DNA from 4 places in the Simplicispira sp. GW247-4R2A genome. Region 4 is predicted to be linked to each of the others. Evidence: predicted binding sites of a transcription regulator. Region 4 holds the regulator's gene; each other region holds the start of a gene.
The links. Region 4 encodes LexA, which represses DNA repair genes until DNA is damaged. Its sites were predicted from a motif close to ACTGTATNNNNATACAGT; they were not measured.
Positions count from the first base shown of each region.

Region 1: a site for LexA is predicted at 5,107-5,124, ahead of AC07ZH_RS17190 (PA0069 family radical SAM protein). Genes of this name have one in related genera too.
Region 2: a site for LexA is predicted at 5,293-5,310, ahead of imuA (translesion DNA synthesis-associated protein ImuA). Genes of this name have one in related genera too.
Region 3: a site for LexA is predicted at 4,991-5,008, ahead of recA (recombinase RecA). Genes of this name have one in related genera too.

Region 1 is NZ_JBWKZM010000030.1:18,543-26,338, reverse strand. It holds gene mltB (lytic murein transglycosylase B) at 1-430, shown strand, start outside; gene AC07ZH_RS17205 (wax ester/triacylglycerol synthase family O-acyltransferase) at 472-2,058, shown strand; gene AC07ZH_RS17200 (esterase/lipase family protein) at 2,068-2,928, shown strand; gene AC07ZH_RS17195 (alpha/beta fold hydrolase) at 3,108-4,001, shown strand; gene AC07ZH_RS17190 (PA0069 family radical SAM protein) at 4,012-5,100, opposite strand; gene AC07ZH_RS17185 (ABC transporter ATP-binding protein) at 5,242-6,213, shown strand; gene AC07ZH_RS17180 (ABC transporter permease) at 6,210-6,980, shown strand; gene AC07ZH_RS17175 (LysR family transcriptional regulator) at 7,010-7,796, opposite strand, start outside.
Region 2 is NZ_JBWKZM010000019.1:66,264-74,059, reverse strand. It holds gene AC07ZH_RS13660 (error-prone DNA polymerase) at 1-3,103, opposite strand, end outside; gene AC07ZH_RS13655 (Y-family DNA polymerase) at 3,121-4,473, opposite strand; gene imuA (translesion DNA synthesis-associated protein ImuA) at 4,409-5,212, opposite strand; gene AC07ZH_RS13645 (DUF72 domain-containing protein) at 5,481-6,371, opposite strand; gene AC07ZH_RS13640 (hypothetical protein) at 6,451-6,759, shown strand; gene AC07ZH_RS13635 (PIN domain-containing protein) at 7,072-7,796, shown strand, end outside.
Region 3 is NZ_JBWKZM010000032.1:40,864-48,659, reverse strand. It holds gene AC07ZH_RS17890 (SET domain-containing protein) at 1-260, shown strand, start outside; gene AC07ZH_RS17885 (biotin--[acetyl-CoA-carboxylase] ligase) at 257-1,153, shown strand; gene AC07ZH_RS17880 (SPOR domain-containing protein) at 1,160-1,897, shown strand; gene AC07ZH_RS17875 (sensor histidine kinase) at 1,980-3,428, opposite strand; gene AC07ZH_RS17870 (response regulator) at 3,686-4,360, opposite strand; gene AC07ZH_RS17865 (MarR family winged helix-turn-helix transcriptional regulator) at 4,415-4,927, opposite strand; gene recA (recombinase RecA) at 5,068-6,201, shown strand; gene recX (recombination regulator RecX) at 6,252-6,707, shown strand; gene argC (N-acetyl-gamma-glutamyl-phosphate reductase) at 6,745-7,677, opposite strand.
Region 4 is NZ_JBWKZM010000007.1:36,382-44,177, forward strand. It holds gene kdsB (3-deoxy-manno-octulosonate cytidylyltransferase) at 1-537, shown strand, start outside; gene adk (adenylate kinase) at 662-1,318, shown strand; gene AC07ZH_RS06815 (asparaginase) at 1,409-2,365, opposite strand; gene lexA (transcriptional repressor LexA) at 2,434-3,108, shown strand; gene AC07ZH_RS06825 (hypothetical protein) at 3,438-3,578, shown strand; gene AC07ZH_RS06830 (D-2-hydroxyacid dehydrogenase family protein) at 3,618-4,625, shown strand; gene AC07ZH_RS06835 (branched-chain amino acid ABC transporter substrate-binding protein) at 4,712-5,842, opposite strand; gene AC07ZH_RS06840 (hypothetical protein) at 5,976-6,461, opposite strand; gene AC07ZH_RS06845 (DNA polymerase III subunit chi) at 6,485-6,919, opposite strand; gene AC07ZH_RS06850 (leucyl aminopeptidase) at 6,916-7,796, opposite strand, start outside.

The DNA of each region.
Region 1 (7,796 bases), on a different contig from region 4:
GGCGGTGGACTTTGACCGCGACGGCCACATCGACCTGTTTGGCAGCCCCGCCGATGCCATTGGCTCCGTGGCCAATTATTTTGCTGCCCATGGCTGGACTGCAGGGCTGCCCACCCATTTCCCGGTGCACCTGGACGCTGCGCGGCTGGACCTCGACGCCTTGCTCGCCCCCGACATCCTGCCCACCTTCAGCGTGGCCGCCATGGCCGCCAAGGGTGCCATCGTGGACGGCGCGGGCGCGGCCTATGGCGGCAAGCTGGCGCTGATCGAACTGGAAAACGGCGGCGATGCGCCCACCTTTGTGGCCGGCACCGACAACTTTTACGCCGTTACGCGTTACAACTGGTCGAGCTACTACGCCATGGCCGTTATCGAGCTCGGACAGGCGGTGGCCGCGGCGCGTGGTGGCGAGAGCCTTCGCGGCCAATAATCCCGCGCAGAGAAAACCGCCTAGCCACCAGGAGAACTTCCATGCCGATCAAGCAGCTTTCCGGGCTGGACGCGAGCTTTCTGTTCCTGGAGACACCCGAAATGCCCATGCACGTGGGCGCCATGCATCTGCTCGAACTCCCCAAGGGCTTTCGTGGCCGCTATGTGAACGCACTGCGCCGCCTCTACGCGGAGCGCATGCCGGCCACACCTGCGCTGCGCCGGCGGCTGTGGTGGATGCCCCTCAACCTGGCCAACCCAGCCTGGGTCGATGCAGAGCCTGATCTGCGCTACCACATCGTCGAACACCGACTGCCCAGCCCCCCAAAAGGCGGCCCGCCCCCAGACGCCCGCACGCTGCTGGAGCAAACCGTTTCGCAGTTGCACCCACAACTGCTGGACCGCAGCAAACCGCTGTGGCGCATGCATGTCATCGAAGGCTTGCCACGCAGTGCGCGCGGCTGCAAACAAGTGGGGGTGCTCTCCCAGGTTCACCACGCGGCAGTCGATGGCCAGGCGGCCGTCGCCCTGGGCAACGTGCTGTTCGACACCACGCCAGAACCGCGTGAAATCGAAATACGCCCATCCAGACGCAGCAAAACCTTCCGCATCGGCATGGTCGAAATGCTGCGTGGTGCTCTGGGCAACGAAGCCAGCCAGGTCATGCGCCTGGTGCGCGCACTGCCGGCCACCCTTGGCACAGTGGCTGGAACGGCCAAGGGCGCGCTCAGCCCCAGAAAACTGCTGGGCAAAGGCTCCGGCAATGTCACGCTGGCGCCTGCCACGCCGATGAACGTATCGGTGACCCCGGCGCGGGCCTTTGCCTCGGCCAGCGTGCCGCTCTCGGAACTCAAGACCCTGGGCCAAGCCCACGGCGCCACGCTCAATGATCTGGTGCTCATGCTGTGCGCTGGCGCACTGCGCAGCTACCTGTTGCAACACCAGCAGCTACCGCGCAAGAGCTTGGTGGCGGCGGTACCGATCTCGCTGCGCCCGGCGGGCGATACCCGCTCCGACAACCAGGCCTCGATGAGCCTGATCAGCCTGGGAACGCACCTCGCCGACCCAGGCAAACGCCTGGCGCACATCCGCACGGCGAGCCAGGCGATGAAGACAACCATGGGCCAGATGAAAAGCATCCTGCCCACCGATTTCCCCTCGATCGGCATTCCCTGGCTGATGCAGGCGGCCGCCTCGCTCTACGGCAAGGCCCGGGTGGCGGAGCGCTTGCCACAGGTGGCCAACGTGGTGATCTCCAACGTGCCCGGCCCGCAGGTGCCGATCTACCTGGCTGGCGCGCGCGTGCTGGCCAACTGCCCCACCAGCATCGTCGTGCATGGGCTGGCCCTGAACATCACGGTGCAGAGCTTCGACGCGCACATGGATTTCGGCCTGATGGCCGACGCGGCCGCCCTGCCCGACGTCAAAGCCCTGGCGCTGGCGCTCGATGCGGCGATGGAAGAGCTGCGGGCATTGCCAGTGCCCGCCAAAGCTGCTGCCGCGGTAAAAATTCAGCGCACGCCCAAAAAACCCACGTTCAACCCCAATGCAACACCGACGCGAAAAGTGTCGCGCACGCGACGCACCGCTCGGGTCACCGCCGATGCCAACGGCGCCCCCAATCGCTAGGATGTTTTCATGGTGTCTACGCTCTATGCCCGCATCCGGCCCTGCCGCCCTCGCCCGATTCGCCCGGAAGCCGGCGACGACCCCGCCAGTGCGCTGGCCCTGACGGCCCCCAGCCTGTGGCTGTTGATGCTGGAAGCGCGGGCACCGTGGGAAGCCATGGGCTTGGCCGCCGTTTCGCCCTGGCTGTCGAAAATGCCCTCGGGGGACGGCCACCCGGTGCTGGTACTGCCTGGCCTGGGGGCCTCGGACATCAGCACTCTGGCGCTGCGCCGCTTTCTCAAACGCCAAGGCTACAGCGCCCACCCCTGGAAACAGGGCTTGAACCTCGGTCCGCGCGACGGCGTGCTCGACGGCTGCCGCGAGCGCCTGCGAGCCCTGTGCGCAGAGCACGGCGCCCCGGTCAGCATCGTGGGCTGGAGCCTGGGCGGCATCTACGCCCGCGAACTGGCCAAGGAAATGCCCAAGCAGGTGCGCTGCGTCATCACGCTGGGCACCCCCTTTACCGGCCACCCCAAGGCGACGAATGCCTGGCGCTTCTATCGGCTGGTCAGCCGCCAGCAAGCGCCCGACGAAGAGCTGTTGGCCGAGGTGCGCAAGCCGCCACCGGTGCCCACCACGTCGATCTACAGCAAGACCGATGGCATCGTCGCCTGGCCCTGCAGCATCAACCCGGCGCGCCATGCGCACACCGAGAACATCGAGGTGCACGCCAGCCACATTGGCATGGGCATGAACCCGTTGGCCATGTACGCCATCGCCGACCGCCTGCGCCAGGATCCCGCGCACTGGAAGCGGTTCGACGTGCAGGGCGCGCGCCGCTGGTTCTTCAAAGTCGCGCACCAGCCCGAAGTCGTGGCGCAGTGGTATTGAATTCGGACACCCCCCTGCGTCGCTGCGCTCCCTCCCCCCTCTCTCAAATCGCTGCGCGATTTGGGAGGGGGGACGCCCCCAGCGCGGCGGGGCGGCCCTTGCGCGGGGGCCGCTGGTACAGGGCGTGCCGGTCTCACGCGCCACTGATGGTGCACAGCGCGCGAGGCCGCTGAGCCCCCATGCAAATTCAAGCCAACGGCCTGCGCATTGAGGTGGACGACCAGGGGCCGGAGGACGGGCCTGTCGTGCTGCTCATCATGGGGCTGGGCATGCAGCTCATTGCCTGGCCACAGGCGCTGGTGCAGGCTTTGACCGGGCGCGGCTTTCGCGTCGTGCGTTTCGACAACCGCGACATCGGGCTGAGCCAGGGTTTCGACCAGGCAGGCGTGCCCAATATCGCGGCAGCGGGCCTGCGCCACTGGCTGCACTTGCCGGTGCAGTCTCCGTACAGCCTTGCGGATATGGCGCGCGATGCTTTGGGCGTGCTCGATGCCCTCGGCATTGAGCGTGCCCACGTATGCGGCGCGTCGATGGGCGGGATGATTGCGCAGCATCTTGCCGCCAGCGCACCAGAGCGTGTCGCCAGCCTCACGCTGATGATGACCAGCAGCGGTGCACGCTCGCTGCCCAAGCCGTCTTGGGCCGTGCAACGCAAGCTCCTGTCGCGCCCACAGGGCCCCGGACGCGACGCTGCGGTGGACTGGATCGTCAAGCTGCTGCGCACCATCGGCAGCCCCGGCTACCCGGCAGACCCCACTGCGCTGCGGGCGCTGGCACTGGAATCGGTGCAGCGCGCCTGGCACCCTGCGGGTTCGACGCGCCAACTGCTGGCTATCGTGGCCGACGGCGACCGCACGCCGCTGCTGCCCCGCATCACCGCGCCCACGCACATCGTGCACGGCGCCGACGATCCACTGCTGCCCCCGGCCTGCGCCCGCCAACTGGCGCAGCACATCGCAGGGGCGCAAACCGACTTCATTCCCGGCATGGGCCACGACCTGCCGGGCGCACTGCTGGAGCGCTTGGCAGAGGGTATTTCACAGACTGCCGCACGCGCAGGCGTGAGCGCCTGATGAGACGTCCCTAAAACAACTCCCGCTGGGCCCGCAGCGCCGCAGGCCGAAAAAGCGAGACGTCCGGCGCGCGGCGCTCGCGCTCGTAGCCCAGGCGCTCGCAGGCTTTGTTGAAGCGCTGGCGCAGCAGATCCGCCCATATCCCCTGCCCCTTCATCCGTGTCGCGAAGTCGGCCTGGTAGTCCTTGCCGCCGTGGAGGTCCTGTACGCGCGCCATCACGCGCGCGGCGCGGTCGGGGTAATGCAGATCGAGCCATTGGCGAAACATGGGCGCCAGTTCCCATGGCAGGCGCAGCACCTGGTAGAACGCGCGGCGTGCGCCCGCCTCGTAGGCGGCGGCCAGCACCTGCTCCATGTCGTCGTTGATAAAAGGAATCTGCGGCGACACGCTCACACCCACCGGCACGCCAGCCTCGGCCAGCGTGCGCAGGGTGCGCAGGCGCCGGTACGGCGCAGCGGCGCGCGGCTCAAGAATGCGCGCAAGTTTCGCGTCCAGCGTGGTGATGGTCACGTACACCGCCGCGAGACCCTGCGCACCCATGGGGGCGATCAGATCCAGGTCGCGCTCCACGCCACTGCCCTTGGTGACGATGGAAAACGGGTGCCGGGCGCTGCACAGCACCTCCAGCGCAGCGCGGGTCAACCGCAGTTCGCGCTCCACGGGCTGGTAGGCGTCGGTCACGGTGCCCACGGCAATCATCTCGGGCTGGTAGCGCGGGTGGGCGAGCTCTGCGCGCAACACCTCGGCGAGATTGCGCTTGGCAACCAGACGCGTCTCGAAATCCAGCCCCGGCGAGAGGCCCAGGTAGCTGTGGCTGGGCCGGGCATAGCAATAAATGCAGCCGTGCTCGCAGCCGCGGTACGGGTTGAGCCCCTGGCTGAAGCCGATGTCCGGCGAATCGTTGCGCGTGATGGCGCTGCGCGCGTCCTCAAAACGCACCTGCGTCACGGGCAGCAGCACCTGCGCCCCATTCTGAGCCTCCACCGTGCCCCAGCCGTCATCGAAGGCATCGCGCGCATCGCGCTCGAAACGGTGCGGCTGCCGGTACGCCACGCCACGGCCTTTGAGCGCGTGCAGAGGAATCAGGATGTCAGACATCGCGATACTGTACATATAATCAGTAGTTTCTGCGCGCCATACCAACCCAGGCAACAAGCCGCTGTTCACGTCACAATGTCCGGCCCCATCGCCTTCCTTGCGCGCGCTGCGACGCTGCGCGGCATCTGCACTCCCTGATCCATGTCTTCGACTGCTTCCATCTCTCCGAACGCCTCCGACAGCATCGTCCGTGTTCGCGGCCTCTCCAAAATCTACGCCGGAGGGTTCCAGGCACTGAAAAACGTCAACCTTGACATTCGCCGGGGTGAAATTTTTGCCCTCCTCGGCCCCAACGGGGCCGGCAAGACCACCTTGATCAGTGTGATCTGCGGCATGAGCAACGCCACCACCGGCACGGTCACGGCCGACGGTCACGACACCGTGCGCGACTACCGCGCCGCGCGCGCCGCCATCGGCCTGGTGCCCCAGGAGCTGCAGACGGATGCGTTTGAAACCGTGTGGGCCACGGTGAGCTTCAGCCGTGGGCTGTTTGGCAAGCCCCCCAACCCGGCGCTGATCGAGAGAATCCTCAAAGACCTCTCGCTCTGGGACAAAAAGGACACCAAAATCCTCGCCCTCTCGGGCGGCATGAAGCGCCGCGTGCTGATTGCCAAGGCGCTGTCGCATGAGCCCAGAATCCTGTTCCTCGACGAGCCCAGCGCCGGTGTGGACGTGGAGCTGCGCCACGACATGTGGCGCCTGGTGCGCCAGCTGCGGGACGGCGGCACCACCATCATTTTGACCACGCACTACATCGAAGAGGCCGAAGACATGGCCGACCGCATTGGCGTGATCCGCCAGGGCGAGCTGATCGTGGTGGAAGACAAGGACGTGCTGATGCGCAAGCTGGGCAAAAAGCAGCTCACCCTCACCCTAAGGCAGCCCATGGAGCAGGTGCCTGTAGCGCTGGAGCGCTGGCCGCTGGAGCTGGGCAAAGGCGGCCAGGCGCTGACCTACACCTTCGACTCGCAGCAGGAGGACACCGGCATTGCCGAACTGCTGCGCGCGCTGGCCGCACAAAGCATTGACTTCAAAGACCTGCACTCCAGCGAGAGTTCGCTCGAAGACATCTTCGTCAGCCTGGTCCACGACACGAAAGCACACACCGCATGACCGGTTTGAACACCCATGGCGTGCGCGCCATTTACTTCTTTGAAATGAACCGTGCGTTTCGCACCTGGATGCAAAGCCTGATAGCGCCGGTGCTCTCCACCTCGCTCTATTTCATTGTCTTTGGCTCGGCCATCGGCTCGCGCATGGGCGACATTGGCGGCGTCAGCTACGGCGCCTACATCATCCCTGGCCTCTTGATGCTCTCGCTCCTGTCCGAGAGCATTTCCAACTCGGCCTTTGGCATCTACATGCCCAAATGGTCGGGCACCATCTACGAGCTACTGAGCGCACCGGTCAACTGGGTGGAAGTGCTGCTGGGCTACGTGGGCGCGGCAGCCACCAAGTCCCTGCTGGTGGGGACGCTCATTCTGTCCACAGCGCGGTTTTTCGTTCCCTACGAAGTGGCGCACCCGGTGTGGATGGTCGGTTTCCTGATTCTCACGGCCGTCACCTTCTGCCTCTTCGGCTTCATCATCGGTCTGTGGGCCGACAGCTTTCAGAAGCTGCAGATCATTCCGCTGCTGGTGATTACGCCGCTGACCTTTCTGGGCGGCGCGTTCTACAGCATCAACATGCTGCCGCCGCTGTGGCAGAAAGTGTCGCTGTTCAACCCGGTGGTCTACCTCATCAGCGGCCTGCGCTGGGCGTTTTACGGCCAGGCGGATGTCAACATTGGCGCAAGCGTGGGAATGACGCTCATGTTCATGGCCGCTTGTCTAGCGGTGGTGTGGTGGGTGTTCAAGACGGGGCGCCGCATCCGGCGTTGAGTGCACAGCGTTTGAAGCACCCGGTCACCTCAGTCTTCCATGGTTTGCGGAATAGCATCTCGCATCAGCGCCACGAAACGCAGCAGTCGAGACGGATAGAAGCTTGCGTAGGGGTACGTGAGGTACACAGGGAGCGGCTGTGCGCACCACGCGGGGGCCAAATGCAGAAGACGCCCTTGTGCAAGGTCCTTCGTCAGCATCCAGCGCGAACCAACGGCAACCCCCAATCCGTGTAACGCGGCACTCCGCAACGCATAGAGGCTGTCGGTGCTCATCACCGGACGCAGTGCGATACGCTGCGATGCGCCGCTGTGCTTGTGGGTCAAGGTGATCTCGCGCCGGTAGTAGGTCTTGAGCGACAGCCAAGGGAAGGCTTGCAGGCCATCGGCGTCCTGCGGTATTGCTTGCCCGGCCAACACCGACGGCGCGGCGACCACGATGCGCCGCACTTCGGCAAGCTTGATGGCGACCACTGACGGGTCGGTGGGCTCGCCGACCTGGATGGCGCAATCGACCCCCTCGACGATGAAGTCATGCACTTCATCGCGCAACACCCACTCGACCGAGACACGTGGACAGGCGCGCAAAAACTCGGCCAGCGGCCCGACGTAGTGCTCTTGTCCGAAAGCATGCGGTACCGCCACCCGCAACAAGCCCTCAGGCGTTTCCTGTGCGCCGCGCAAATCGGCTTCGAACGCGGCCCAGTTCGCCAGCAGCTCCTTGGCACGCTCGAAACAGCGTTCGCCTTCAAGTGTCAACCCCATGCCGTGGGTCGAGCGCTGCAGAAGTCTGACGCCAAGCGAACGCTCCAAAGTC
Region 2 (7,796 bases), on a different contig from region 4:
CCAGCTTCTGTGCAATCAGATTGCACACATCCCCTTCACGCTGCCAGCGCCCCTTCACAGCCAGTAGCCGGGCGCCGAGCAAGACCTCGCGCTGCGCCTCGCGCACCCCGCGCCAGACAATGACCTGAATAGATCCGTACTCGTCTTCGAGCGACACAAAGACCGTACCGCCGGCCGTCTGCGGCTGCTGGCGCACGGTCACGATGCCGGCGGTGCGAACAATGCGCCCATCGGGAACCTGGCGCAGTTGCTCCGAAGTCCTGAGGCGGTAGCGCTCCAGGCGCGCTCGCAGCAGCGCCATCGGATGGCTGCGCAGCGTCAGCCCCACCGAGGCAAAGTCCCACAGCACCTCTTCGCCTTCCTTGGCCTCTTCCAGCACCAGAACCTCCTCGTCCACCGGCGCGCCGTGCAGGAGTTCAGGCACCGCGTGCAGGGCAGCCGCTTCCCAGACCTGTTGCCGGCGATGCCCCGCCAGACTCTGCAGCGCACCGGCAGCGGCCAGCAGCTTCATCTCGTGCAGTTCCAGGTGGCACCGCCGGGCCAGATCTTGCGCGCTGTCGAACGGCGCTCTGCTTCGCTCCTGCACGATGCGCTCGGCGCTGTGGCTCTGCAGCCCTCTGACCATGCGCAGGCCCAGCCGCACGGCAGGAACTTCGGACAGATCTTCCAAGGTGGACTCCACGTCGCTGTGCGTCACGTCCACCGGCCGCACCTGGACGCCATGGCGCCGCGCGTCCTGCACCAGTTGGCTGGAAGAGTAAAAGCCCAGCGGTTGGCTGTTGAGCAGGGCGGCAAGGAACGCCGCGGGCTCGTGGCACTTGATCCAGGACGAGGCGTAGACCAGCAGCGCAAAGCTGGCCGAATGGCTCTCTGGAAACCCGTACTCCGAGAACCCCTTGATCTGCTCAAAAATCGATTCGGCAAACGCCTGCTCATAGCCACGTGCGGTCATGCCATCCACTATCTTGCTGTAGTACTTCTCCAATCCTCCCTTGCGCTTCCACGCCGCCATGGCCCTGCGCAGGCCATCGGCTTCACCCGGCGTAAAACCAGCCGCCAGGATGGCCACCTGCATCACCTGCTCCTGAAAAATTGGCACCCCCAGCGTGCGTCCGAGCGCCAGTTCCAGGTCCTTGCTCGGATACACCACCGGCTCCTTGCCCTGGCGGCGGTTCAGATACGGATGCACCATGCCGCCCTGAATGGGCCCTGGCCGCACGATAGCCACCTGGATGACCAGGTCATAAAAGCAGCGCGGCCGGTGGCGCGGCAGCATGCTCATCTGCGCCCGGCTCTCGATCTGGAAGACGCCTACGGTGTCGGCTTTGCAGATCATGTCGTAGGTGGCGTTGTCTTCTGCGGGAATGTCTTGCATGCCGAACGCGTAGCCGCGCCGATCCGAGATGAAGTCCAGAGCGCGCCGCAGGGCCGAGAGCATGCCCAGGGCCAGCACATCCACCTTGAGGAGGCCTGCTGCGTCCAGGTCGTCCTTGTCCCACTGGATCACGGTGCGATCGGGCATGGAGGCGTTCTCCACCGGCACCGTGCGGCAGAGCAAATCGCGGGTCAGTACAAAGCCGCCGGTGTGCTGTGACAAGTGCCGCGGAAACCCGATCAGCTGCCCGGTCAATTCAACAAGTTGGCGCACCGCCAGCGACTCGGGCTCCATGCCCAGTTCCTCGAACCGTTCGCGCCGGACCTGTTTGCCATCGAACCACTGCTGGCCCTTGGCAATCGCATCCACCGTCTCCAGGTCAAACCCCAGCGCCTTGCCTACGTCCCGAATGGCTGAGCGCGGGCGGTAGGTGATGACGGCGGCGGTGAGCGCTGCCCGGTCGCGCCCGTACTTGTTGTAGAGGTACTGGATCACCTCTTCGCGCCGCTGGTGCTCAAAATCGATATCGATATCCGGCGGCTCGTTGCGCTCCCGGGAGATGAATCGCTCGAACAGCACCGACATGCGCGCGGGGTCGACTTCCGTCACGCCCAGGCAGTAGCAGACCACGCTGTTGGCCGCCGAGCCCCGGCCCTGGCACAGGATGTGGCGCGAGCGGGCAAAAACCACGATGTCGTACACCGTCAGAAAATACGGCTCGTACTTGAGCTCGCCAATCAGTTCGAGCTCGTGCTCGATCTGCTCCTGCACCTGGGTGGCAATGCCTGCCGGCCAGCGCCGGCCCGCGCCTTCATAGGTCGCCTGGCGCAGGTAGCTCGTGGCCGTATGGCCCGGCGGCACCACCTCGTCGGGGTACTGGTAGCGCAGCTCGTCCAGGCTGAAGCTGCAGCGCGCCGCCACGCGCAGGGTCTCCTGCAAAAGCTCTGCAGGAAAGGTCTGCGCGAGGCGCAGGCGACTGCGCAGGTGCCGCTCGGCGCTGCGCTCCAAGGCGTCGCCGCATTCGGCCAGGGGCTTGCCGATACGGGTCGCGGTGAGGACATCGTGCAAGGGCTTGCGTGAGCGCACATGCATGTGCACGTCGCCCACTGCCACCAGCGGCAGCGCGGTCAAGGCAGAAAGAGCGCGCATGCGGTGCAGCCACAGCTCATCGTCGAGCCGGCGCAGCTGGGCCACGCCGATCCAGCAGCGGCCGGTGAACTCCTTGAGTACCCAACGACCGAGCCGCTCCAGCTCCCCATCGCTCGATGCGCGCTCCGGGCACAGCAGCACCAGGCAGTCCGCGAGCGCCGCACCCGTGACATCCGCCATGGTGGCGCGGTAAGTACCTTTCTCGCTGGCGCGCCGCAGGCGGGTGATGAAGGCGCACAGGTTGCCGTAGCCGGCGAGGTTCTGCGCCAGCACGACCAAGGTGCAGGCGGGCTCCTTCGCCTTCGCATCCGCCTCTGCTCCCACCTCCGCAGGCTCGATGCAGAACTGCGACCCCAGGACCAGCGCCAGGCCAAGCTCCTTGGCTGCCACATGCGCGCGCACCACGCCCGCCATGCTGCATTCGTCCGCCATGGCCAGGGCGCTGTAGCCCAGCGCCTTGGCCCGCTCGACCAATTCCTCCGGGCGGCTGGCGCCGCGCAGAAAGCTGAAGTTGGACAGGCACTTGAGCTCGGCATACGCCGGCAAAGCGTGGGCGCCAGGTGGGGTGCGAGTAGCCATGGGAGTGACCACGCCGCTCATCCAAAGTGCCCGTGCAAAAACCAGGCCGTCTGCTCTCCCGCCAGCCGCTCCTGGTAAATCCACAGCACCCCCGCGTGGGGGCTCAAGGCCAGCCAGTAGTCGCGCTGGACGTTGAGCGGCTGCGCGTCGGCTCCCTCGCTGCTGCGGTGCCACCAGCCGCCCTCTACACGGTCAGGACCGAGCAGCATCTGCAAACGGCCCTGGTAAATGGGGGCGTGCTCGCGCTCGGGCAGGCGCAAGGGGTCCCTCAGCAGCCAGGTGGGCAGAGGAAGCGCATACGGCTTGCTGCTGCCGCTCGCGGGCGCCGGGGCACCCTGGGCCCTTTGGGGAGAGAGGGCCTCGAAGGCTTCTGCGCTCTCCCAGTGCTGCATCCATTCCAGGCGGTGGTCCTGGCGGAGCACCGGGCGGCGCACGCAGCCCGCCCCCAGGCGCGCCTGGATACGCTCGAGCGCCAGCGCAATGCCCGCGCTCTTGGAGGTGGTCTCTGGAAGCAGCGAGCGGCTGCATTCAACCACCGGCGCCACTTCGGCCGCGACCAGTTCGATGTCGCCGACGGGCGCAAGCAGCTTGGCCCTGTCCAGATGCTCCGAGAGGAGCCGGGCAAAGTGCGCCACGCTTTGCATGGGCTGCGCGGTGCGGATGGTGATCTCGCCTCTGGTGCCCGCGTCCTTGGGGCGCATGGCGTCGTGAAACCAGCGCAGCGTGAACGCGGTGGCGCCCAGGCGGCGCGCGCACAGCCATGCGGCCATCTGCACCAGCAGGCGGTGCGCGCCAAACAGCAGCCCGGGAGCGGTCTCGACCCGGGACATGAACTCCAGCCTCGCACAAAAGCGCTCGGGCAGCGTGAGCCACTCGTAGGCTTCGGGGCGCAGGCCATAGGCCTGGTCAAGCGCGGTGAGCAACTGCTTGTCGAAACGCCGCCCGAGTCCCCCGCGCGGCAGTGCCCGCACGTCGCCCAGCGTGCGGCAGCCGACGCGCGCCAAGGTGGCTTCGTGGCGGGCCACCTGGGTGAGCGAGGACAGTGGCAGGGCGTCGAGCAGCCTGGCCAAGGGGTGCATGAAGCCATCCCCGCGGCCGGTGCGGGCCAAGGCCAGGGCAGCGAGCCCCGTCGGTGCCCAGGTGATCTGTGCACCCAGCTCCGCGGCGCCGTCCTCCATCGCCTGGCGCAGCACCTCCAGGCCGCCAAACAGCCGCGCGCTGGCCTGCACCTCTGCCAGCACTGCCTCTTCGAGCACGGTCACCCTCGGTGTGAACTGGAGCGCCCAGACGCCGAGGGCGGCTGCATCAATGGGCGAGTGGGTGGGTGGGTGCGACGGGACGGGGAGCAACGCGGCCCAATGTCCGAGCATCGGCAGCCTCCAGTCGAGACGGTGGGGTGGTTGCGGGAGCGGGAGCAGCTGCCGGTGCAGGGATCCGGATCAGCCTGGGCGGCAGCACACCTGCCAATTGGCCGGGTATGGCTTGCAATTGCAGGGCCTTGTCCATCGAGGCGGCGCGGCGCTTTGTGATCCGCACCTCCAGTTGCCAACCTGTGCCCAGGGCAATGCAGAGGCGCAGCGGCGCCGATGACGCATCGCGCAGCGTCGTCACCGGTCGCAGCAGAAACACCGGTGCCTCGCAACCATGGGCTTGCACCTGAAGCCGTCGAATCTGCTCCGGCCTGGCCTGGGGAAGCCAGGAGACGATGGCGCCCGCCGGATCGGCCTTGATCAGCTGCTCGGTTGCCCAGAGGCGCTCTGCAGGGGTGGCGGCCTCTATCCAGACGACCTGGTCGACCGAGAGGCCGAGTTGGCATAACCCACCCACATGCGGCTCCTTGGGAGGCGCCACCAGGTACAGGCGACCGCGCTCCCGCGTGAACGCGGGAATGGCAGGGCCGAGCAGGCGCCACTCGCAAACCGCTGCTTGCGCCGTCAGGAGCTCGGTCAGGCTGCGCCTGGGCCAGCCCCCACCGGGCAACTGGGCATCGAGCGCAGCAAAGCCCGTGGGGACCGTGGCCGCAGCTTGCCCTCCGATCTCGGTGCCGCGCCAGAGCGCCTCTGCCACATGCGCTGGCAAGGGCCTGGGCTCTGGCGCGCACGGGCGCATGCCGACTGCTGGGTGCAGGTCAGACGCGTCGTCCCGGCAGGAAGGAAGGGGAATGGCGAGGGGCAAGACGTGGGCCGATAACTGTATGAAAGCACAGTATATGGCTGCATCGCAAGGGCATGCCAGGAGATTCTTGCTTCGGCCAGGGCGCTGCACTTGCCCTCCCGAGATTGATAGCAGGTGATGTTGGTGCGGCGCGCGGCGCACCCAGGATGGCCCCACCAGGACAAAACCCCCTCACCGTGATCGGGTATGCGGTGGCAGTTCATCAGACCACTGCCAGCAGCTCCCGAAACTCCCTCGCATTGAGCTGCGACTTGTCTTCCATGCAGTTGTTGAATACGGCGTGGGCGTACTTCACCGACCGGGCAACGGGAGAAAACCGCTGGGCCAGTGCCTGCAGTTCCTCGGAGTCGTAGGCATAGTCGAAGCGCTCAGCGGCCGTCTTGGCGGGCTTGCCATAGGCCAGCGCATTGCGCCCGTGCAGGCGCAGCAGGGCATGCTCGGGATGGGTGCTCTCCCATATGGCCGGCACGCTGTTCGCCGAGCCTTGGGGGCCATCGACGATCGTGTGCACGAGCCCGAGGCGTCGCAGCATGGCCAGGGTCTGGGCGGTGGCTTCTTCGCTCTCCCACCAGCTGGGGTTGCGAAACTCGATGCTCAGGGTGTGCCCTGGCAGCTGCTCCAGGCAGTGCTCGATGTGTTCCACGCCCTGTGGGTGGCGAGACACCGCGGGTGAGAACTGAAAGTGCACCAGGCCCAGCTTGCCGTTGGCCTGAAGCGGCACGAGCGAGGCGGCAAAGCGTCGCCACAGCTCGTCCCGCAATTCAGTGGCCATGTCCTTGTAGACCATCCTGCGCCCGGCCCCCAGGGCTTGTCTGATGTCCTTAGGCAACACGTCGGTGCTCGTCCACTGCCCGGTGAACAGGCTGAAGGCCTTGATGTTGAAAACGAATCCCGGCGGAGTGCGTTCCGCCCAGTGCTGGGCGGTGCTCACCGAGGGGATGGCGTAGTAGCTGGTATCGACTTCCACCAGGTTGAACTGGGAGGCATAAAAGCGCAGCCACGCTTCGGGCGACTTCGCGCTTGCCGGGTAGAACTTGCCGCTCTCCAGCAGCGTCTTGTCCGTCCAGGATGCCGTTCCGACCAGCCAGATCATGGGTACCTCCTCCGCGCATCCTAGCCACGTTCTTCTCGAGAAAGCTGTATATTTATCCAGCATTCACAGGAGAAGAACCATGGAAATCATCGAGTCCACCTACGCCGTCACCCTGCGCGACTACCCCGGAGAGCTCCCAGTCAAGGAGCGCATTGCAGCGGAGGTACGTTACGCCAAAGCGCTTGAAAAGCAGCTGGGCGGCCCCGAGCAGGTGGCTGCTGCTCTCAAGACCATGACCAGCCTGGAGGATTCCGCGCCGGAGGTGGTCTCCGCGGGGGACCTTACGCTGCTCAAGACATGGGGCAAGGCGAGCGTTGCGGCCAAGCAAGCTGGGTTCAGGGATCTGGGTGAGGGGGACGGTGCGTACTTCGAAGTGCGGTTGGCATGAAGCGCCTGGATGCGCTAACGCTGGTGGATCGCGTTGCCTCAGCATTTTGATGCTGCGCTGGACGGATTGCTTTTCTTTCCTCCGTATGAACAAGCCGCTGAGATCGCCTTCGGGCGCATGGCAAGCCCTGTGTCCACAGAGGCTGACAGCCGAAGTTCACCAAGGGCGGCTTTTGCGGTATCTCAGCTGTTGTGCAGCAGATTAAACGGACTTTGCATAGCGCCTCCGACAGCAGTTGCGAAAATCGGCCTGTCGACGTAATGCCGGCCCCTATCATCGGGACATTCAGTCTGAGCCTCCGCGTCGCAGTTCATGGACCTTTTCCACATCATCTTCGACACAAGCCTGCTGCGTCAGACGCCATTCGGACACCCCAACTTTGGCCGTTTACTGAGGCGCGTGCAGCAAGGCGTGGCCAAGCTCTACATCCCGCTGATCGCACTGGAGGAGCGCCGGACCCAAGTTCTGGACGACTACGACCAAGTGATCGTCGCGGCGAATTCGAAGCTCGGCGAACTCAAGGGTGGGTCACTCGGCATGATCTGCGACGGCCTGGTCAACCCAGACCTTCGGGTGCCCAGCCGCGCCGAACTGGATCGGCACTCGGTCGAGGTCCTCAGGAAGTACCTGGCCGCCAACAAGATCGAGGTGCTGCCGTTCACAGGCGAGCACGGCGAGAGAGCCTGGGCCAGGTACTTCAACGTCAGCCCGCCGTTCAATGGCAAAGAGAAACGGGAGAACCGGCGCAAGGACATCCCGGACTCTTGGATCTTCGAAGCTGCGCTGGACGTCAAGGCGAAGGCTGGACGCCACATCGCCCTGGTTCGGGACGGAAAACTCGAAGGGGCGCTGCGTGACGACGGCTTCGAGATCTGGAGCGACATCGAGTTGCTCGATACCGCCATCGAGGAAGCCACCGCCGTCGTACCTATCAGGGCCAAGCCGCCAGCTGTTGCGGCAGTTCCGCTGAATCAACTGCGCAGCAAGAAGTTCGAGAACCTCGATCGCATCGTACTGGGCATGATCGACGCATGGGA
Region 3 (7,796 bases), on a different contig from region 4:
ACTGCTTTGCCGATGAGCAGGAGGGCCGCATCTTCATCACCGCGCTGCGCAACATCGCAGCGGGCGAAGAGCTGAACTACGACTATGGTCTGATCATCGAAGAGCGCTACACGCCCAAGCTGAAGGCCGAATACCCCTGCTGGTGCGGCGCGGCGAACTGCCGCGGCACCTTGCTCGCCCCCAAGCGCGGCCCGTGGGCGCCGGCGCCGCTGGCCAAAAAAGCCCCCTCCAAACCACGCAAGACGCGGGCCGGCGCATGAGCGCGGCGCCAGGCCTTGCGCCAACCCCTGAGCCGACTGGAGGTGCGCCAGTGAACGAACCCCTTCGCTGGCCGCTGGAAGACTTGTGGCAGGCGCTGGCGCCGCGCCTGCCCGGCTTTACCGCCGAGCTGCTGGCAACGGTCGATTCGACCAACACCGAGTGCATGCGCCGCCTGCGCAGCGGGCAGAGCGAGCCGCTCTTGCTGGTCGCGCTGGCGCAAACCGCAGGGCGCGGGCGCATGGGGCGGGCCTGGCAGAGCGTGGGCGCGGAGCCGGGCGCGGCACTCACCTTTTCACTGGCGCTGCCGCTGGCGCCGCGCAGTTGGTCGGGCTTGTCGCTGGCCGTGGGCCTGTGCGTGGCGCAAAGCCTGCAGGCCGAGTTGCCGGCGGCGGGCGGCCGCGAGCCGCGCATCGCGCTCAAGTGGCCCAACGATTTGTGGCTGCAGGGCGCGGGTGGCCCGGAGCGCAAGCTCGGCGGCATTCTGGTCGAGACGGCCAGCTTGCTGGCGCCCAACGCGGCCGGCCCTGCCGCGCGCTGGGTGGTGGTCGGTGTTGGGCTGAACGTGGCGCCGCGCAGCAGCGAGGGGCTGAGCATGCCCGCCGGCTGCCTGCACGAGCTCGATGCGCGCTGGGACGCCCCCACCGCCTTGGGCCGCGTCGTCCCGCATCTGGTGGACGCCCTTGAGACCTTCGAAACGCAGGGCTTTGCGCCCCTGGTGGCGCCCTTTGCCGCGCGCGACGCGCTGGCCGGCCGGGCCGTGCGCCTGTCGGACGGCCGTGAAGGCGTGGCAGCCGGCGTGGGGCCAGACGGCGCGCTGCACCTGCAGAGCGCGGCAGGCCTGGTGCAGGTCAGCAGCGCCGAAGTGTCGGTGCGGCCCGTTGTGGCAAGCTAGGCGACCATGCTGCGCGCGCTCGTCCTCCTGCTTTTGCTCGCCAACGGGGGCTACTACGCCTGGTCGCAGGGGCTGCTGCGCGACTGGGGCCTGGCGCCGCACGAGCAGGCCGAGCCGCAGCGCCTGGCCAACGAAATCCACCCTGAGCTGCTGCGCGTGTTGCCGCAGCCCGGCACCCAACCGGCGTCTCCCGCCGCTGTGTCGGGGCAGCCGGCGCCCACCGCGCCCGCAGCCCCTGCAGTTGCGCCCGGTACGCCGGCGCAGAGCACGCCCGAGGCCGCCGCTGCCTCTGCACCGCAAGGCGAATGCCTGCAGGCTGGCATCTTCGACGCCGCGCAAGCCGACGTGCTGCGCCGCGCCGCCAGCGCGCTGCCCGAGGGCCGTTGGCGTCTGGAGCCGGCGACGCTGCCGGGCCGCTGGATGGTCTACATGGGCCGGTTTTCCGACCCTGACCAGCTCGCCAAGAAGCGTGCCGAACTGCGCGCGCTGAGCATCGCTTACGACCGGCCGAACGGGACTCTGGAGCCGGGCCTGTCGCTGGGGCGCTTTTCCACCGAAGAGGCGGCGCAGCGCGGCCTCGCCACCCTTGCCGCCAAGGGCGTGCGCTCGGCGCGTGTGGTGCAGGAGCGCGTGGACATGCCTGGCTTCATGCTGCGCCTGCCCGAGGCCGACGCGCGCCTGCGCGCCCAGGCAGAAGACTTGCGCGCTGCGCTGGCCGGCAAGGCGCTGCGGCCCTGCAGCTGAAATTTTAGTAAAAAAAGCCCTAGCGCTTATACCCATTGCGCTAGCAGCTATCAAAACAGAAGCTAACACCGGCTGCAAGAACTCAGGCTTCCGAAGCATCCAGCGCCGCGAAGCGCACGCTGAAGCACGCGCCTGGCGGGGTGGCGCCGGGGCGCACGTCTTCCACCACGATGCGCGCGCCGTGCTGGCGGGCGATTTCCTGCACGATGGGCAGGCCCAGGCCGGAGCCGTCGGCGTCGTTCCCCAGTGCCCGGTAGAAGGGCCGGAAGATCAGCTCGCGCTCGGGCTCGGGCACGCCGGGGCCGGAGTCTTCCACCTGCACCACCAGCACGCGGCCAAAGGTGTCGGCCAGCACGCGCGCCGTGACCACGCCGGGGCGCTCGGGGGTCGAGGGGGTGTAGTTGATGGCGTTGTCCACCAGGTTGCGCACCAGTTCGTGCAGCAGCGTGGGGTTGCCCAGCATGCGCACGCCGGGGGCGCCGGGCAGGGCGCCGTCGTAGCCCAGGTCAATGCCTTTGTCGAGCGCGCGCGAGATCGCGTCGTGCACCACGTCCACGGTGATCTGCGCCAGGTCGCAGGGGATCAGCGCCATTTGCGCGCTGCTGCTCTCGGCCCGCGCCAGCGCCAGCAATTGGTTGACGCTGTGGGTGGCGCGGATGCTCGAGCGCCCGATCTGCTCCAGTGAGCGCTTGATCTCTTCGGGGCTGGTGCCTGCGCGTTGCGCCAGGTCGGCCTGCATGCGCAGGCCCGCCAGGGGCGTCTTGAGCTGGTGGGCGGCATCGGCCAGGAAGCGTTTTTGGGTCGCCAGCGAGTCGTTCAGCCGGGTGAGCAAGTCGTTCACCGAGGCCACCAGCGGCGCCACTTCCAGGGGCACGGTCCGGTCGTCGAGTGGTGAGAGGTCGTCGGGCTTGCGCGCGCGGATGCGCTCTTCGAGCTGGTGCAGCGGCTGGATGCCGCGCGCCAGCGCCAGCCACACCAGCAGCACGGCCAGCGGCAGGATGATGAACTGGGGCAGCATGACGCCCTTGATGATCTCGGTGGCCAGCACGCTGCGCTTCTCGCGCGTCTCGGCCACCTGCACCAGCGCCAGCGGCGCATTGGGCAAGGACAAGCGTACCCAGATATAGGCCATGCGAATGTCCAGCCCGCGCAGCTCGGCGTCGCGCAGGTGCACGTCGCCGGTGCTGGGGGCTTCGTCGGCTGGCGGTGGCGGCAGCTCGCGCTCGCCCGAGAGCAATTCGCCGCGCGGCCCCAGGACTTGGTAATAGACCGTGTCGGAGTCGTCGGCGCGCAGGATTTCGCTGGCGGGCTGCGGCAGGTTGAACTGCGCCCTGCCGTGGCTGACCGAGACCAGCTGCGCCAGCGCCTGGGCGTTGTATTCCAGCGCGCGGTCAAACGGTTTGTTGGCAATGCCCTGCGCCACCAGCCAGGTCAGCGCCAGGCTCACGGGCCAGAGCAAGAGCAGCGGCGTGAGCATCCAGTCGAGGATCTCGCCAAACAGAGAGCGCTGCTCGCGCTGGAAGAGCTTCAAGATCGCGGCCCTGGTTTGGGGTGAAAAGTGGCTCTAACGCAGGATGGGAAAGCGCTATAAGCTACTGGATTAGTAGCAATAGGCGCCTGCTTTTTGGGGCGTATCGCCGCACCCTCGACGCAACATACTGGCGCGGCCTCGGCCAGCGGCCACCGTGCAAGGGCCGCCCCGCCGCACTGGTGGCGTCCCCCCTCCCGCAGCGCGAAGCGATGCGAGAGAGGGGGGATGGAGCGAAGCGACACAGGGGGGTGCTTCAATCAACTCGGAATCTTTTCCAGGCAATACCCCAGGCCGCGCACGGTGGCGATGCGGATCGGGCCCTTTTCAATCTTTTTCCGCAGGCGGTGGATATAGACCTCGATGGCGTTGTTGCTCACCTCTTCGCCCCATTCGCACAGGCGCTCGACGAGCTGGTCCTTGCTCACCAGGCGTCCAGCGCGCTGCAGCAGCACTTCGAGCAGGCCGAGCTCGCGCGCCGAGAGCTCCACCATCTTGCCGTCGATGGTGGCCACGCGCCCGGCCTGGTCGTACACCAGAGGCCCGTGCTTGATGGCGCTGCTGGCGCCGCCCATGCCGCGGCGTGCCAGAGCGCGTACGCGCGCTTCAAGCTCCTGGAGCGAAAACGGCTTGGCCATGTAATCGTCGGCGCCCAGGTCCAGGCCCTTGACGCGCTCATCCACGCTGTCGGCGGCGGTGAGGATCAGCACCGGCAACGCCGAGCCGCGCGAGCGCAGGCGCTTGAGCACCTCCAGCCCGTGCATGCGGGGCAGGCCCAGGTCGAGGATCAGCAGGTCGAACTCGTTGTTCGTCATCAGCGCGGCGTCGGCTTCGCTGCCACTGGCCACGTGGTCCACCACCGCGCCCGAGCTGCGCAGTGTGCGCAAGAGGCCATCGGCCAGCACTTGGTCGTCTTCAGCAATGAGGATGCGCATGCGGGTCTCCCGGATTCGACTTATGACCGGGCAAGAGTGCCCCTGCCTGCGATTCTAGGAGCGCCATTGGCCCGATGGTGCGCCGCTGCCATAGGTTTCCAGGCCAATGGCGACCACGGTGGCCACCGCATCGCCGACCTCGGCACGAAACTCTGCCTCGGCCTGCGCCACGGCGTCCTGAAACGCCTGCAGCCAATCCAGACCCGTGGGCGTGAAGCCGATGCGGCGTGCCCGGGCATCCGACGGGTCCGCCTCGCGGCGCACCAGGCCCCAGGCGGTGCACTGGTCCACCAGACTGGCCATGGCCTGCTTGGACATGCCGGCGCGCGCTGCCAGGTCGGTCAGCCGATCGCCGGCGAGCGACAAATGCCGCGTGATGTGAACGTGCGCGGCCCCCACCTGGTCGCGCGCCGCCAGGTTGGACAGCGCCAGCGGCACCTCGACATTGCGCGCCATGAGTTGCAGCACGCGCGCGTCAAAGCGGCGCAGCGCATCGCCCATCAAGCGGCCGAGGTGGGTCTGGCGCCAGGCGTCGGAGGGTGGGGAGACGGGCATGGAGGCGGGCATGGTTTATTGTCAGGCAAACTGACTATAAATCATCTTTACGGGAGAATACTTCGGCCCTACATTACTGGTCAAGCATCCAGTATTTCCCACGGGGTGCAGACAAAAACCTCGTCAACGCATTGAATTTCCAGGAGATTTCCATGAGCACCCCAACCAACCACAGCATGCCCGCCGACGGCGAAAAAGCACGTGCCCTGCAAGCTGCGCTGGCGCAGATCGAGAAGCAGTTTGGCAAGGGCACCATCATGCGGCTCGGCGAAGGCGAGGTGATCGAGGACATCCAGGTGGTGTCCACCGGCTCGCTTGGGCTCGATGTGGCGCTCGGCGTCGGCGGCCTGCCACGCGGCCGCGTGGTGGAAATCTATGGCCCGGAATCCTCGGGCAAGACCACGCTGACGCTGCAAGTCATCGCGGAAATGCAAAAGCAGGGCGGCCAGTGTGCTTTTGTCGATGCGGAGCACGCGCTCGACATCCAGTACGCGCAAAAGCTGGGCGTGAACCTGCAAGACCTGCTGATCAGCCAGCCCGACACCGGCGAACAGGCGCTGGAGATCGTCGACAGCCTGGTGCGTTCGGGCGCGGTGGACCTGATCGTCATCGACTCGGTCGCGGCGCTCACGCCCAAGGCCGAAATCGAGGGCGACATGGGCGACAGCCTGCCCGGCCTGCAGGCGCGCCTGATGAGCCAGGCGCTGCGCAAGCTGACCTCGACCATCAAGAAAACCAACTGCATGGTCATCTTCATCAACCAGATTCGGATGAAGATCGGCGTCATGTTCGGCAGCCCCGAGACCACCACCGGTGGCAACGCGCTCAAGTTCTACGCCTCGGTGCGGCTCGACATCCGCCGCATCGGCTCCATCAAGAAGGGCGAGGAAGTCATTGGCAACGAAACCCGCGTCAAGGTGGTGAAGAACAAGGTCTCGCCCCCGTTCAAGACGGCCGAGTTCGACATCCTGTTTGGCGAAGGCATCTCGCGCGAGGGCGAAATCATCGACATGGGGGTAACCGCGCGCATCGTTGAAAAATCGGGTGCCTGGTACGCCTACAACGGCGAGAAGATCGGCCAGGGCCGTGACAACGCGCGCGAATTCCTGCGCGAGAACCCGCAACTGGCGCGCGAGATCGAGAACAAGGTGCGCGACAGCCTGGGCGTCGCCCTGCTGCCGGCTGGCGCGCCGGTGCTTGCGGTGCCCGGCGACGATGCCGCCGATGGCGTGGTGCCGGCACCAGTGTCTGCGCGGGGCAAGAAATCAGAAGAAAAAGTCGCTTGAGCGCTTACCCAGTAAGCGCTAGAAGCTACAAATTCAGGAGTCTCTAGGCAGTGCGCACCCCGCCGCCTTCGCTCAAGGGCCGGGCGCTGCGCCTGCTCTCGCAGCGTGAGCACTCGCGCGCCGAACTGGCACGCAAGCTGGCGCGGCATGTGCAGGACGGCGACGACCTCGCGGCCGTGCTGGACGACCTTCAGGCCAAGGATTTCATCAGCGAGCAGCGGGTGGCCGAGTCCGTGGTGCACCAGCGGGCGGGCCGCATGGGGCTCATGCGCATCCGCCAGGAACTGCAGGCCAAGGGGCTCTCGGGCGAGGCGGTGGAGCAAGCCCTGGCGCCCTTGCAGGGCACCGAGCTGGAGCGTGCCGGCGAACTGTGGCGCCGCAAGTTCGCCGAGCCGCCCGCCGACGCCTCGGCGCGTGCCAAGCAGATGCGTTTTTTGATGGCGCGCGGCTTCTCGGGGGACGTGGCCTCGCGCGTGCTGCGCATGGCAGACCGGGACGAGGCCTAGCGCCGTTTCGCGGCGTCCGCCGCTTGGAACAGGTCTCTTAGAGGCCGAAAATCAACCGCAGGTTTTGCACCGCCGCGCCGCTGGCACCCTTGCCCAGGTTGTCCAGTCGCGCCACCAGCACCGCGTGCCGGTAGGCCTCGTTGGCGTACACGCGCAGTTCCAGCGCGTTGGTGCCGGCCAGCGCGGGCGCGTCGAGCTTGCCGTTGTCCGTGGGCGGCAGTACGCGCACCCACTGCTCAGGCGTGTTGCTGCGGGCGTAATGCGCGGCCAGCGCGTCGTGCAGATCGGCTGCCTTGGGCTGGCCGGGCAGCAGGTCCAGATGCAGCGGCAGCTCCACCAGCATGCCCTGGCGGAAATTGCCGACGGCGGGAATGAAAATAGGCCGGCGCGTGAGGCCCGTGAACTGCATGATTTCCGGCAAATGCTTGTGCGTCAGGCCCAGCGCATACAGTTCGAAGGCCGGCGCTGCGCCCGCCTCGTAGGCTTCAATCATGCTGCGCCCTCCGCCCGAGTAGCCGCTCACCGAGGGCAGGCACAGCGGGTGGTCGGCAGCCACCAGGCCCGCATCGACCAGGGGGCGCAGCAGCGCAATGGCGCCGGTGGCGTAGCAGCCGGGGTTGGAGACGCGCGCCGCCGCTTGCACCGCCTGCGCCTGACCGGCGCACAGCTCCGGAAAGCCGAACACCCAGCCCGGTGCTGTGCGGTGCGCGGTGCTCGCGTCGATGATCTTGGTGCGGCGCCCTCCCGCGGCTTCAATGGAATCGACCAGCGCCACCGTCTCGCGCGCGGCGTCGTCGTGCAGGCACAGGATGACCAGGTCCACCTGCGCCAACAGGGCCCGTTTGGCAGCCGGGTTCTTGCGCTCTTCGGGGGCAATGCTGATCAGGTCAATGGCGTCCATGCCCTGCAGACGCTCGCGAATTTGCAGCCCCGTGGTGCCAGCTTCGCCGTCGATGAATACCTTGACCATGCGTGTTCCTCGGTGTGTACGGATGCAGCAGCAGCGCCGCGTGTAAGCTCCCAACAAGATTGGTGCGTTGCAACATGATACAGTCGCTGGCTGCCATGTCCACCGCCCGCCGCCAGACA
Region 4 (7,796 bases):
ACGCTGGGACTGGAGGGCGACGACCTGGTCGTCAACGTCCAAGGCGACGAACCGCTGATGGACCCGCAGCTGGTGCACTCGGTCGCTGCCATGCTGGCTTCCCAGCCTGCTGCCAGCATGGCGACCGCCGCCCACGCCATCGCTTCGCTGGAGGATTTTCACAACCCCAACGTCGTCAAACTGGTGCTGGATGCCCACGGCTGCGCGAGCTATTTCAGCCGCGCGCCCATCCCTTGCGCACGCGACTTGCGCGGTACCGAGTGGTGGAGCGGCGCGGCAGAGCGGGCGCAGCCACGCGTGGGCAGCCTGGCGGGATTCACGCCACTGCGCCACATCGGCATCTACAGCTACCGGGCCGCCTTCCTGCGCAGCTTTCCCACGCTTGCACAAGCCCCTACCGAGGCCATTGAACAACTGGAGCAACTGCGCGCCCTCTGGCACGGCCACCGCATTGCGGTGCACCTGGCAGAGCAGGCACCCGGCCAAGGCGTGGACACGCCTGAAGACCTGGAGCGCGTGCGCGCCCTTTTTGCCTGAGTCGGCCCCGTAAGCAAGAGCGCGGGAAGCGCGTGCTATCCTCGTTTGCTGACGTGCACGCTGGCAGAGGGACAAAGGAACGACGTGTGCAAAGTCACCCGCTAACACCAACCAAGAGGACCCCATGAAACTCATATTGCTGGGCGCCCCCGGTGCCGGAAAGGGCACACAGGCCGCGTTCATCTGCCAAAAGTACGCCATTCCGCAAATTTCGACTGGCGACATGCTGCGCGCCGCTGTCAAGGCTGGCACGCCGCTGGGTCTCAAGGCCAAGGCCGTCATGGATTCTGGCGCCCTGGTGAGCGATGACATCATCATTGGCCTGGTGAAAGAGCGCATCGCCCAGGCCGATTGCGCCAATGGGTTCCTGTTTGACGGCTTTCCCCGCACCATCGTACAGGCCGACGCCATGAAGGACGCGGGCGTCAAGCTCGACTATGTGCTGGAAATCGACGTTCCGTTTGACGCCATCATCGAACGCATGAGCGGGCGCCGCTCGCACTCTGCCAGCGGCCGCACCTACCACGTCAAATTCAATCCCCCCAAGGTGGCCGACACCGACGACGAGACGGGTGAGCCACTCATTCAGCGCGAGGACGACAAGGAAGACACGGTCAAGAAGCGCCTGGAGGTCTACAGCGCCCAGACGCGGCCGCTGGTCGACTACTACGCTGGCTGGGCCGAACGCGACTCGGCCAGCGCCCCCAAATACCGCTCCATCAGCGGCACCGGCAGCGTGGAAGACATCACCGCCCGCGCGCTCCAGGCACTGGCCAACTGACGCCGCCGACCCCGGCAGCGCCAGCAGACAAAGCGCCCAGCAATGGGCGCTTTTTTTTTGCGTCGCCCGTCGCCAGAAGCTGTACGCAGCTCACTGGGCCTGCATCAGCTCCAGCATCAGCGAAATGCGCGCCTTCACCGGCGAAAGCCCACCAGTCAGTGGCAAGCCATGGCCAGGCGTGCCTACGATCTGGCCAAACGGGCAACGGCTCCCCACACGCACCAGCACCCCCGCTTGCTGCGCCCGCTGCAAAGCGGCCTCAAGTCGGTAGTGCAAGCTTCCATTGCCCGTCGCTGCGACCACCAGGCCGCGCACACCTGCCCGCACCAGCGCATCCACCTGTGCTCCAGTGGCGCCCGCATGGCTGAGCACGATTTCTACCCATGGCCAGGCAGCACCCTCCTGCGGCACGGAAAAAGCGGACCTGTCCACGTTCCCGGCACTGGGCCAAGAGTGTGTCAGGCGCAGGTGACCTTCTTCCATCCAGCCCACCGGCCCGGCATCGCCTGAACCAAAAGCGTCCACCCGGTAAGGGTGAAGCTTTTGCACATGACGCGGCGAATGCACCGCGCCGGCACACACCACACTCACCCCCGCAGTGCGCGCCTGGCAGGCCAGCGCCAACGCATCGCGCAGGTTCTGCGGACCATCAGGCGAGAGCGCCGTAGCAGGCCGCATGGCACAGGTCAACACCACAGGCTTGCGCGCCTCCAAGGTGCAGGCCAGGAACCAGGCCGTCTCCTCCAAGGTGTCCGTCCCATGCGTAATGACAATGCCGTGAATCGCCTCATCCGCGAGGTGCACCACACACCTGCGGTGCAACGCGGTCCAGAGCTCGAAATCGACATTTTTGCTGTCAATCTGCGCCACTTGCTCTGCGTCCAGGTCCATTTCCGGCGGCAAGGCAAGGTGCCCAAGCCCCCCCAGCAAGGCCTGCACTGACCGTTCACCCGCCTGGTAGCCAACGTTGTCACCAGGCTGCACAGCGCTCCCAGCAATCGTGCCGCCAGTACCCAACACCATGATTTTTTGTCTCGCCACTTGCATCTCCCGAAAAACTGTTTAAAAATACAGGTACTGAAGCTTCATACAGGCCTGCTTTGCGCAGTACGACCATGTTCAACGGCCCCCGTCTTACCCCCAGACAGCAACAAATTCTGGATCTGATCCAGACTGCCATTGCGCAATCCGGCGCGCCCCCAACGCGTGCCGAAATTGCCACAGCCCTGGGCTTCAAGTCGGCCAACGCGGCAGAAGAGCATCTTCAGGCGCTGGCTCGCAAAGGCGTTATCGAACTGATCAGCGGCACGTCGCGCGGCATCCGGCTGCGCAGCGAGGCGGTACGCAACATCAACGCCGCGCGCGGCACCCAATTCAGCCTTCCCATTCCCGGACTCACCCAGCTTGCGCTGCCCCTGGTAGGGCGCGTGGCGGCAGGCTCTCCCATTCTCGCGCAGGAACACATCGAACAGACCTGGTGCGTCGAGAGCAGCCTGTTCGAGCACAAACCCGACTACTTGCTCAAGGTGCGCGGCATGTCCATGCGCGACGTGGGCATCATGGATGGCGATCTGCTCGCGGTTCGGCAAACACGCGAGGCACGCAACGGCCAGATCATCGTGGCCCGCATCGGTGACGAGGTAACCGTCAAGCGCCTGCGGCGCACGGCACACGCAATTGAGTTGCTGCCCGAGAACCCGGACTTTCCCGTCATCGTCGTCCAGCCAGGTGAGCCCTTCGAGATTGAAGGCCTGGCTGTCGGCCTGATCCGCAACACCATGTTGAACTGACCCTTTTCTATGCGCCGCAGGTGGCGGGCGCTTGGCGGGGCAGGAGCCTCACCATCCCTGCGATGCATAGCTACGTCAATCCTGCCTGTGTTCATCCATTTTCATGGGAGCTTCACATGCACAGTCTTCTGGCTCGCGCCTCACAACTGACTTTGTCCTTTTTTTCTGCGCGCCAATGGCTCGGCACAGCCGAGCGCCACATGCCCGCACGTCCCCGTCCCGCACACGATTCCCCGCACACGCGTGGTTTCACCCCCAACCATAGAACCGGATGTGCAGCGCAATCCGAGCAGCCGCCCGAGAGACATGCATGCAGCGCTGCGTCAGGCATGCTGAAAACTCACCCGGCGCGACCCGTGCGCGTACTGCGCATGCGTGAGGGCACTACAGAGCGGCTGGCCATCGTGGGCCGCATGGCCGACGTATGTGCGGAACTTGACCGCCTGGCTGCGCACGAACGCCTTTGTTGACGAGAAGGCAAGGGGAAGTCTGCAAGGCACAATCGGGCGATGAATATCGTGATTCTCGACGACTATCAGGATGCGGTTCGCAAACTCCACTGCGCCGCCCGCCTCGATGCCCACTCCGCCAAGGTGTACACCAACACCGTCAAGGGCGTTGGTCAGCTGTCAGTGCGACTGAAAGATGCGGACATCATTGTCCTGATCCGCGAACGCACGCACATCACACGCCAGCTGGTCGAGAAACTTCCCCGCCTGAAAATGATTGCGCAGACCGGCAAGGTCGGCAGCCATATCGACATAGGGTCCTGCACGGAGCACGGCATTGCAATCTCCGAAGGCGTCGGGTCTCCCGTGGCGCCAGCCGAGCTCACTTGGGGACTGGTACTCGCGGCCATGCGCCGCCTGCCGCAGTACATCTCCAACCTCAAGCACGGCGCCTGGCAGCAGTCAGGACTCAAGGCTGCCTCCATGCCGGCCAACTTCGGCGTTGGCAGCGTCCTGCGCGGCAAAACCCTGGGCATCTGGGGGTACGGTCGCATTGGTCAAATCGTGGCCGGATACGGCCGTGCCTTCGGGATGAACGTGCGCATCTGGGGCAGCGAGGCGTCACGTGCGCAAGCACTGACCGACGGCTACCAGGTGGCCATCACGCAGCAAGACTTCTTTTCCCAATGCGACGTTGTTTCACTGCATTTGCGGCTTACCCCGGAAACCCGCCACTTGATCACCCTCGAAACTCTGTCCTATATGAAGCCCACTGCTTTGCTGGTCAATACTTCACGGGCTGAATTGATTGAGGCCGATGCCCTGTTGGCAGCACTCAACCGGGGCCGTCCCGGCATGGCCGCGATCGATGTTTTCGAAAGCGAGCCCATTTTGCAAGGACACGCGCTGCTTCGCCTGGAAAACTGCATTTGCACACCCCACATCGGCTATGTGGAGCTGGACAATTACGAGCTGTATTTTGGCTCCGCTTTCGACAACGTGCTCAATTTCATACGCGGCACACCTACCAATATCGTCAACCCAGGAGCGCTTCAGGTTCGACGGTAACGCAAGCCCGTACGCGGCTGGAAATTAAAAAGGCTTCCCGAGGGAAGCCTTTTTTGGGTTCAGGCACAAGGCCTGAAAACAGGACCTTAGTTCAGCGGGTTTTTCTTGCCATCGATGTAGTGGTACAACGTGATGGCGGGAGTCTGCATTTCGCCATTCTTCGTAAAGGCGATCGTGGCGGTCACGCCCTTGTAGTTGGACTTCGCCAGTTCTTTCACGTACACCTTGGGGTCCACTGAGTTGGCACGCTTCATAGCGTCGACCAGCAGCATCGTGGCGTCGTAGGTGTAGGGGCTGTACACCTGGAACTCGCCTGGGTACTTGGCGTCATAGCGCTCCTTCCACGCCTTGCCGCCAGGCATCTTGGCGAGCGACGAACCACCTTCAGCACAGACCACGTTGTTCAGCGTTTTGGCGCCGGCTGCGAGCTGGGCGAGTGCAGCGGTGCAAACGCCGTCGCCGCCAAAGTACTTCACGTCAGCCATCCCCAGCTGCTCCATCTGGCGCAGCATCGGGCCGGCTTGTGGGTCCATACCGCCGAAGAAGATGGCGTCCGGCTTCTTGGCCTTGATGGCGGTCAAAATCGCCATGAAATCCGTTGCCTTGTCGGTCGTGAACTGCTGATCAACCTGCTTCATGCCCAGGCCCGCTGCGGTCTTGGCAAACACGTCTGCCACGCCTTGGCCGTAGGCCGTGCGGTCGTCAATCACGGCAAAAGACTTGAGCTTGAGCGTATCGTGGGCATAGTGCGCCAAGCCTGCGCCAAGGGCGTTGTCGTTCGCGATGATGCGGAACGTGGTGTCATAGCCGGGCTTGGTCAGGCTGGGGTTGGTGGCAGCACCCGTCACCATGGGAATGCCGCAGTCGTGGTACACCTTGGATGCGGGAATGGTCGTGCCCGAGTTCAGGTGACCCACCACACCGGCAACCTTGGAGTCGCACAGCTTCTGGGCAGCTGCCGTACCTTGCTTGGGATCCGCTGCGTCATCTTCGGCCTGCAGTTCAAACTTGATTTTCTTGCCGCCGATGGTCACACCCTTGGCATTCAAGTCCTCAATGGCCATGCGCGCGCCATTTTCGTTGTCCTTGCCGTAGTGGGCTTGCGCACCCGACACCGGGGCGACGTGACCAATCGTGACCACTTGCTCCTGGGCCAGAGCCATGCCGGCAACAGCTGCAAACGCTGCGGCTACGGTCAGTTTCAACTTCAATTGCATAGGAATCTCCAGTAAAGATTAAACGCTGAGCATCTTTTTGTGTCTCAACGCCGAAGAAGATAACGCATATTCATGCCCAGCGGCACTAGGGAACACGCGCAAATCAGCGCAGCGCGATGCGCAAAAGCTGTCCTTATGCTGGCGGCGTTCCTACCCCTGCCGCGAGCTCGTCAGCGACTGCTTCGTACACCGCCTGACGAACTACCGCCTCGATCTCTTCGCGCAGGCGAGGGACGATGGAGCGGGTTTGCTCTTCCACCACTGCGGCAATGGCACCGCGAAGGCGAATATCGAGCGATACGTCCACACGTTGCATCACCCGGTGCACCAACAGCTCCTCAAAATCCTTGCTCAGCACCGAATGCACAGGTTCGGGCGGCGGCACCTGGGTAGCCGACCCTTTGGAAGGCGCGCTGGAGTGCGCCCTGGGCGTTGGTGCATCCGGCCGCAATGCTGCGGCACCAGGGACAGCTGGACGGCTCACGGCCGACGGCGCATGAAGCCCAGCCATCGACCCGGTCGATGGCGATGGCGATGGCGACGATGGCGATGGCCCGGCCCGCTCGGCAGCGGCATCCTGCACCACCTCGGTCAGGGTGGGTACAAATCGGGGCGGCACTCTTGGAACGGAAGGTTCTGGCATCACACCCCCTGCGCTAGATCGTGGCGCACCAGCGCGTAGCCACGTTGCACATAATGTCTCCAGCGCACGCGGGCGGCAGCACGGTCTGCCTCATCGTCGGCGACCACCACTTCAATCAGTCGCTCGAAGCTGCCAAACCCTGGCGGGACGCCGCCTTCCAGGTTCAGCAGCACCTGCCTGTGCGGCAGCTCACACGCATCGTCGTGCGCCAACACGATGGGAGAGGCCTGCAGCAACTCTGGAGCATCCCCCAGCCTGCAGTGCGCAACAAAATCCTGCGGCGCCATGTTCCACAGCATGGCGTCGAGCGGGTCCATCAACGCCAGCGGCGTCCGGATCACCAAGCGCTGGCCCTGGCGCAGCAACTTTCGCGCTACACGGCAGGCGTATGTCACCTTGTCCGGTGCATTGAAGTGAAACGCAATCTCGGTCATGTACCAGAGATCTTGGCGGCGCGGGCAGGTCGCGGCGCCTTCTTGGCCCGACCGCGTGGCACGTTCTGAGCCGAGGCGGCATCTGGTTGTGCACGCGCAAGCAGCCAATTCACCAGCAAGCCCACCGGCCTGCCCGTCGCGCCTTTGGCCGTCCCACTCTTCCAGGCCGTGCCCGCAATATCCAGGTGCGCCCACGGCACCTCGCCCACAAACGACTGGAGAAACTTGGCAGCAGTAATCGAACCTGCCGGTCGCCCGGCCACATTGGCAAGATCGGCAAAATTGCTCTTGAGTCCTTCGGCATATTCATCGTCCAGCGGCAGGCGCCAGGCCAGATCGCCAGCACCTTCGCCAGCGGCGAGCAATGCCTGGGCCAGCGCCTCGTCTGAGGCAAACAACCCGCTGCGCACGCCGCCCAGCGCGATGACACAGGCGCCGGTCAGGGTCGCGATGTCCACGATGGCGGCCGGCTTGTGGCGCATGCCATAGCACAGAGCGTCGCACAGCACCAGCCTCCCTTCGGCATCGGTGTTGAGCACTTCGATGGTCTGTCCGCTCATGCTCGTCACCACATCGCCAGGCTTGACCGAGCGGCCGTCCGGCATGTTTTCACAGGCGGGGATCAGGCCCACGACATTGATGGCAGGCTGCAACTGCGCCAGCGCTCGAAAAACGCCCAGAACACTGGCCGCGCCACACATGTCGAACTTCATCTCATCCATTTCGGGTGCTGGCTTGATGGAGATGCCGCCGGTGTCAAACGTAATGCCTTTGCCTACGAGCACCACGGGCGCCTGCGAGCGGGCCGCGCCCGTGTAGCGCAGCTCGATAAAGCGAAGCGGCTCTTCAGATCCGCGCGCCACCGCGAGGAACGCCC